2 regions of the Salipaludibacillus agaradhaerens genome follow, and region 1 is predicted to be linked to the other one. Evidence: riboswitches for the same ligand, from Rfam matches in the RefSeq annotation. Region 1 holds a riboswitch; the other holds the start of a gene.
What was found. A riboswitch is a leader RNA that binds a small molecule or an ion and turns the genes downstream of it on or off. The one in region 1 is predicted to bind S-adenosylmethionine.
Positions count from the first base shown of each region.

Region 2: it holds a riboswitch for S-adenosylmethionine, as region 1 does, so the genes downstream of both, metE (5-methyltetrahydropteroyltriglutamate--homocysteine S-methyltransferase) here and BK581_RS16785 (methionine ABC transporter ATP-binding protein) in region 1, are expected to answer to the same signal.

Region 1 is NZ_KV917378.1:3,667,995-3,672,117, forward strand. Features, by position in the region: gene BK581_RS16765 (arsenate reductase family protein) at 1-277, shown strand, start outside; gene gcvH (glycine cleavage system protein GcvH) at 415-798, shown strand; gene BK581_RS16775 (DUF2553 family protein) at 970-1,272, shown strand; gene BK581_RS16780 (SCP2 sterol-binding domain-containing protein) at 1,396-1,740, shown strand; SAM riboswitch class I at 1,896-2,004, shown strand; gene BK581_RS16785 (methionine ABC transporter ATP-binding protein) at 2,170-3,195, shown strand; gene BK581_RS16790 (methionine ABC transporter permease) at 3,188-3,877, shown strand; gene BK581_RS16795 (MetQ/NlpA family ABC transporter substrate-binding protein) at 3,907-4,123, shown strand, end outside.
Region 2 is NZ_KV917378.1:1,604,029-1,608,151, forward strand. Features, by position in the region: gene metE (5-methyltetrahydropteroyltriglutamate--homocysteine S-methyltransferase) at 1-2,279, opposite strand, end outside; cobalamin riboswitch at 2,404-2,605, opposite strand; SAM riboswitch class I at 2,778-2,884, opposite strand; gene BK581_RS07745 (DEAD/DEAH box helicase) at 3,125-4,123, opposite strand, start outside.

The DNA of each region.
Region 1 (4,123 bases):
CAATGCCATCCATATTGTAGAAAGTCCTCCTTCTAAAGATGAATTACAGGAAATGTATGAAAAAAGTGGGCTAGAACTGAAAAAGTTTTTTAACACAAGTGGTAAAAAATACCGTGAGCTTGGTTTGAAAGACAAAGTAAAAACAGCTTCTGACGATGAATTGTTAGATATTCTCGCTTCAGATGGTATGCTGATTAAGCGTCCACTCACAACAGATGGAGAGCGAGTGACAGTTGGCTTTAACGAAGAGACTTTTACACAAACGTGGAAAAAATAATGACGTTTTTATCAACATTGTTGCTCCCCTTTCTGTAAATATATTATAGTAGGGTGGAGACAGATGAAAGCTGTGTGATACATACTAAGATGTCAACATCTTAGCAGTTACTTTAAATGATACTCGGAGGGATAAACATGGATTTGCCAAAAGAATTAAAGTATTCAGAAGAACATGAATGGGTGAAAGAAGAAGGCGGGAAAGTAAGAATTGGGATTACGGACTTTGCACAATCAGAGCTAGGTGATATTGTATTTGTTGAATTACCAGAAGTTGGCGACGAATTAGAAGCAGACGAGCCCTTTGGTAGTGTTGAATCAGTCAAAACAGTATCAGAGCTTTATGCTCCAATCAGTGGTAAAGTAGTGGAAGTAAACGAAGAGCTTGATGATTCTCCTGAATTTGTAAACGAATCTCCATATGAAAAAGCTTGGATGGTTGTTGTGGAGCCATCTGATAAATCGGAAATAGATAATCTGATGGATGCAGAAGCTTACGAAGAAATGACGAAAGAAGATTAAAAGTATGAACGCCCAGTGCTTATTAAAGGCATAAGGGCGTTTTTTATTTTTCTGTGTTGAAGAATGAAGATGGTTTCCATCCGACATAGTGTTTCCTGTAACTCCCGCGCCCTCTCGTGAATAACAATCTCAAAAATTAACATGATAAGGTGTGGAAGGAGGCGTTTTAATATGACGAATCATAATGAAGATAATATCGGTGAAGGACAATTATCGCAGGATACAATCATGGGTCAAGATGAATTGGTCGATATTTCATCTGATATAGAAAAGAAACCAGAAGAAGATGGGGAAACAGCACTATTTTATCAAACTGAAAAAATTGGCAAAGTAAAACAAAGTGGCCATAGTTATAACTATGAAATGGCAGATGGCTTTGAATTCAAGAATGAGAAATTTTATAAACATACTCAAAATAAGAAAAAGGAGTATCCTCAGTCATATGTTGAGGGGTGTGATATGGGGTGGTGTTAATAGTCGTTTAGCTCAAAAGTTTCATTCTGCCTGATAAGCGATTTTAGCAGGAATTTATCAATTCACGTCGAATATTAGTGATATATAGAATGTATAGGGACTATTATCTAAGGACGTGAAAAGATGGAAACTTTGCTGTATTCAGCTATAAATGATATGAGTCAACAGGAGCAAGCGTCACAACTACTAAAAAAATATGATATTAAAGTGAAACTAACATGTGAAGGGCGTGTGTGGTACTTAGATTTTCAACAAAGTGCTGTCAACGTTATACAAGCGGTGGAAGAGCATGAAGTAGCCGTTTTTATTAGTGGTGATGAGGAAGTTATTACACATCTTTTAAAAGGAGAAGACTTTTTATTGGCAATGTCGAAAAGGGGAGACCTAATAGCAGATGGTGCATTAAAATATTTACTTTGGCTTGAGGCCCTTTTTTACCTCTACTACCCAAAAAATCACATTAATTGATTGCCTCCCCTTTATATCTTATACCTTGGCATGCTCTCTTCCTTCTTTTATATACCCCCTCCTTGGCAGTCTCATCCAACTAAAAAAACATATTGACAACATTATGAGCACATGATAATATTCAGATCAGACTTTAAAATTAATATGAAATTATCTTCTTATCAAGAGTGGCGGAGGGACTGGCCCTGTGAAGCCCGGCAACCACCAGAATTAATTCTGGAAGGTGCCAATTCCACAAAGTGTAATTGCTTTGAAAGATGAGAGGAAGGCTTTTCAGTTATGATAAAACCTTTCTGCTTATCTTTTTGCAAGCAGGGAGGTTTTTTATATGGTGAAAAGTCATACTTAATATAAGCCTAGACTGACTTGCTGTCATTTCAAATAGTGAGAATTGACATGTCTGTGTAAAGGAAGAAAGAGAGGATAGACATGATTTCGTTACAAAAAATAGCTAAAACGTTTCAAACGAAAGACGGTGACGTAACCGCTGTTGACCACGTTGATTTAACTGTCGATGAAGGCGAAATTTTCGGAATTATCGGTTATAGCGGAGCTGGTAAAAGTACATTAATTCGTTTACTAAATATGCTTGAAACGCCTTCCTCAGGTGATATAACGGTAGCAGGTAAAAACATGACGACCCTTACTAAAAAAGAACTCCGAAAAGCTCGTCAAGAAATCGGTATGATTTTCCAACACTTTAATCTTCTTTGGTCACGTACTGTGGAAGAAAACATTGCGTTTCCATTGGAAATAAAAGGTGTTTCGAAAGGCGAGAAGAAAAAGCGCGTGCAAGAGCTCATTACGCTCGTTGGGCTTGAAGGGCGAGGGGGGTCCTATCCTGCTCAACTGAGTGGCGGACAAAAACAAAGAGTTGGAATAGCAAGAGCGTTAGCTACTAACCCAAAGGTCTTGCTATGTGATGAAGCGACCTCGGCTTTAGACCCAAAAACGACGGACTCTATTTTAGATCTGTTAGTAGACATTAATAAAAAATTAAGCTTAACGATCATACTTATTACGCATGAAATGCACGTTATCCGAAAAATTTGTCATCGCGTGGCCGTCATGGAAAACGGTCAAATTGTTGAAGAAGGACCGGTTCTTGATGTATTTAGGAGCCCGAAGGAAGACATGACAAAAGAATTTGTTAAGCAAGTGACGGAGCCTGAAGAAACAGAGGAAGCAATAGCACATCTGTTTAAAGATGACGGCATCGGACACGTCTTACAGCTTACATTTGTAGGAAGTGATGCTAAACGCTCGCTTATTACGGATGTCGTGAGGCGTTTTGATATCTCTATCAGCATTTTACAAGGGAAGATCTCACAGACGAGAGACGGATCGTACGGGTCATTGTTTGTGAATGTGACTGGCGAAAAGACTGTGATTGAAGAAGCGATCACCTACATTAAAGAGCAAAAAGTAGACGTGGAGGTGATCCACTATGTTTGAGAATTTCTATAATGAAGAAGAAGGATTATTTCCAAACGTTAATTGGGATAATATGTGGGTAGCAACTGAAGAAACACTTTATATGACTGCTATAGCACTTATTTTTACATTTATATTTGGTGTGTTGTTAGGGTTATTATTGTTCTTGACTGAGAGAGGTCAAATTTGGCAAAACAAAGTGATTAACTTTATTACAGCATTATTTGTGAATGTCTTTCGATCAATTCCTTTTATCATCTTAATTGTACTCCTTATTCCATTTACAAGATCTTTAGTGGGGACAATGCTCGGCCCCTCTGCAGCTTTACCAGCACTCATTATTGGTGCGGCACCATTTTATGCAAGAATGGTGCAAATTGGCCTTCGAGAGATTGATAAAGGTGTTGTAGAAGCGTCGAAAGCGATGGGAGCAAGTAACAGCCAAATTGTCTTAAAAGTCTTGTTACCTGAATCAATGCCAGCGATTGTATCAGGAATTACAGTGACAGCGATTGCTCTCGTCAGTTATACAGCAATGGCTGGCGTGATCGGTGCTGGTGGATTAGGTGATTTAGCTTTTCGGGATGGTTTCCAACGAAACAACCCAGATATTACGTTTGTAGCCACAGTGATTGTTTTAATAATCGTCTTTTTACTTCAAATGTTAGGTGATTATTTAACAAATAAATTAGATAAGCGATAAGCTCAAAAAACTTAGGGGGTAAGAACATTATGAAAAAATTGCTTAAAACATTAACAGCGGTAACGTTAACAGTTGGTGTCCTAGCTGCTTGCGGACAAGAAGAGGAAAATAACACAACGGAGATTGGCAACAACACAGGTAATAATAATGAAGCAACCAACTCTGAAGCTACTGAGGAAGAGGAACCATTAGTCATTGGAGCTTCTAACATTCCTCATGCTGAAATTCTAGAATTTGCTGAAGATC
Region 2 (4,123 bases), 2.1 Mb from region 1:
ACCTTCCATTCTTCTCTTACTTTCTTCGTAGCTGTCACCATATTTTTCAACGCTGCAATTGTTTGCTCTTCTGTTCGCGTTTTCAATCCACAATCTGGGTTCACCCAAAAGGCTTGTGCTGGTAAAACATTCAATGCTTGTTTAATCACATTTAACATCTTCTCAACATTTGGAATTTGAGGACTATGAATATCGTAAACACCTAAACCGATCCCTTTATCATAGACATTCGTTTTAAATGTCTCAATGAGTTCACCGTGACTGCGGGACGTCTCTATAGAAATAACATCAGCGTCTAATGCTTTAATGGAATCAATGATGTCATGAAACTCACAGTAGCACATATGAGTATGAATTTGTGTCGTTGGTTTTACTTGAGCAGTTGCCAATCTAAACGCTTCAACTGCCCAATCTAAGTATGCTTGTTGCTCATGTTTCTTTAATGGCAATCCTTCTCTCAACGCCGGTTCATCCATTTGAATCATCTCGATCCCTGCTTGTTCAAGGGCCTTCACCTCTTCTACTAAAGCTTTTGCGATTTGCCTTGTGACGTCTCGATTAGGTATATCATTGCGAACGAATGACCAGTTTAAAATGGTGACAGGTCCTGTGAGCATTCCTTTTACCGGCTTTTTCGTCAATGATTGAGCAAATTTCGTCTCTTTCACCGTCATTGGTTTTTCAAAGCTCACATTCCCATAAACCACCGGAGGTTTTACACAACGGGAGCCGTATGATTGCACCCAGCCATTTTGTGTTACGGCAAAGCCATTCAGCTTTTCACCGAAATACTCGACCATATCATTCCGTTCGAATTCACCGTGTACAAACACGTCTAGTCCCACTTCTTCTTGGATCGTAATCCACTTTTCAATTTTCCCCTTAACGAAAGTGTCATATGTGTCATCATCAAGCTCTCCCCGACGCCATTCAGTACGTGTTCGCTTCACATCACGTGTCTGGGGGAAACTCCCAATCGTTGTCGTTGGTAAAAACGGAAGGTGCCATTTCTTTTCTTGTAATTCTTTTCTCTCTTCATACGTATGCGTTCGTTCAGTAGGCAAGTCCGAGTCAGTTGAAATGTCTGTTAGTTTTCTAAATGGGGCATGCTTAAACGTGTCAACTGACTGTTGATACTCTTCAAACGTTTGTTTCGCCGCTTCATCTGTTGGATGATTGCTTATCGTTTTTAACAAGTGTAATTCATACAATTTTTCCTCGGCATACGACAAACCGTTAAGGAGTTCTTGATCTAATTTCGTTTCATATTTTAATGTAACTGGCACATGTAATAAACTCGACGATGGCTGAACAAGTAAGTGTTCAGAGGGAACAACTTCTTGTAGCTCTGTTAAGAGAGACAACGCATCACGTACATCTGTTTTCCAAATATTACGGCCATCAATGATACCAGCGCCTAATAATTTGCCTTCTGGAAACCCATGAGCTTTAATTGCTTGTAAATTCACACCTTTATCATGAATAAAATCTAGTCCAATCCCTTTAACAGGAAGTGAGACAATTTGCTCAAAATGATCAATTGAACCGAAATACGTTTGGAGCAACAAGCTAACTTCTGGAAGTTTCTCAGCTAATTCACGGTAAATTCCTTTCAGCTGCTCAATATCTCCTTCTGATAATGTGGTAACAAGTGATGGCTCATCTAATTGGATAAGTGAAGCGCCAGCTTGATACAGTTCTGATATGACTTGTTCATACAACGGAACTAATTTTTCTGCCAACTGTGGAAATTCATTGTTTGTATAACCCTTTGATAACTTCAAAAATGTAAATGGTCCTATAAGCACAGGCTTGGCTTCAATTCCTAACTCTTTCTTCGCTTCTTCATATGCTTGAAGGGTATAGTTGGTCGTTACTTTAGGTACCCAGCCTCGATGAAATTCCGGCACAATGTAGTGATAATTTGTATCAAACCATTTCGTCATTTCGCATGCTTCCCCATCATCACTACCTCTTGCCATAGCAAAATAAGTATCTAAAGGGTCTGCTGGTGATTTTGCAAACCGCTCTGGAATGACGTTAAACATGAGTGCCGTATCCAGCACATGATCATAAAAGCTAAAATCTCCAACTGGTATATAATCAACATATGCATCACGTTGCTTTTGTAAATGAGATAAACGAATCTGTTTCATTTCCTCGTAAAATCGTTCCTTTGAGCGTTCCCCTTTCCAATAAGCTTCAAGCGTCCGCTTCCATTCTCGTTGTTCCCCTATACGTGGATATCCTAATTGACTTGTTTTTAGTGCCATCTTCATTTCCTCCTTTAAAAGTGAGTTGTTCCTTCCTAAATTAAAAAGGATATTTTTACCATTGAAAAGGTTAAAAATATCCTATTACATGTCTTAGATATTTAACACCTCCCTATTTCCCCGTAGGATAACAGTGTTGTGATAATAGGCAGGTCTCCTGACTCGTCTCTCATCATGAATATGGTCTTCCCAGAATAAGATATTGACTTCCAGTGACTTGGTCATATTCACTCTTGACTTACAGTGGCGGGACCGTTCTGGATTTACACCAGATTCCCTTTTAATCATTCAGCGTATTAAACGCTAAATGAACCTATCTCACGACTATGAAGTTTTTATAAGAAAACAGGCTTAGGACGTCCTCAATAAACGAGAGGTCAGAAGCTAGTTTCTAATCGTACCATTACATTGAGGAACGTTATACCATCGTAAAAAACCCCTTCTCTCACTAATAATTTAGATGAGAAAAGGGGTTGATAGCAGTATTAAATGCAGATCACGTCTCTCTCATCTTTGAAATGCTAAGCATTCCTCTGAAATTGGCACCGTGTACGAACGTACTGGTTGCCGAGGTCTCATAGGGTCAGTCCCTCCACCTCTCTGGATAAGAATCATATGAAGTTTGGTAAGTTATTAACGAGTGTAACATACTCAGATAATAAATCAACAAATAATTAAAATTAATTTTAAAATTCCAATTTTTTTGGCTAATTAGTAAATCACAAAGAGGAGATTGATCACATCGCTGAAACATCGAGACCCCCTAAAACATTTTAAAGATCAAAAAAAGAGTGTGTTAAAAGGACAATCGCCCCTTTAACACACTCTAATAAACACCTTCAAATAAGATGTTACTTTTTCTTTTTGAAAGACAAAGATTTTACTTTTGCATCAGAACCACCAGATCCGCCAGATCCACCAGTTCCACGGCCTTTTCCACCACGGCGTCCACGGTCATTTCTCTGACGTGACCCACCTCGATAACCACCCTGGCTTTTATTTCCGCCTTGTGGTCCTGAGTTACGACGTTTAGAACGAACAGGTGCTTCACCAGTAATATGAACAGGCGTTTGATCCGGTTCCTTCGTCATCGTTTTTAATGCCGCAGCTACGAGTGTTTCAGGGTCATGTTCTTCTAAAAGTGATTTTGCTGCTCCGAGAAGATGTTCAAAATCTCCTTTTCGAAGTGAATTCTGCAAATGATTGACAGATCTATCTTGGCGACCTGCTAATGCTTCCTCATATGTCGGTACCCCTTGTTGCTTCATCGGTTTTTTCGTTGTTTTTTCAATGACTTTTAAGTGATCTCGCTCTTTCGGTGTGACAAAACTAAATGCTATACCACTCTTACCTGCACGTCCTGTACGACCGATACGATGGACATAGCTTTCAGAGTCTTGTGGTAAATCAAAGTTAAACACGTGTGAGACGTTATTCACATCGAGCCCTCTTGCAGCTACATCTGTCGCAACAAGAATTTCGATAGCGCCTCGTTTAAACTTACGGATGACCGCATCACGACGCTCTTGCTTCATATCACCATGGAGGCCTTCAGCCGCAAAACCACGAATCCCTAGTGACTCAGCGACTTCGTCAACTCGTCGCTTCGTACGTCCGAAGACGATTGCCAATTCAGGCGGATCAATATCCAGTAAATGACAGAGCGCATCGAATTTTTGTTTTTCGTTAACCACAACGTAGCGTTGCTCAATATTCTCAACAGTTACTTCTTTTGATTTAACCGTTACGTTAACAGGATCGGTCATAAATGATGCTATGACATTTTTCAGCCTTGCAGGCATCGTTGCTGAAAATAGCATCGTCCGTCTATCTTCAGGGACTTCTTTTAA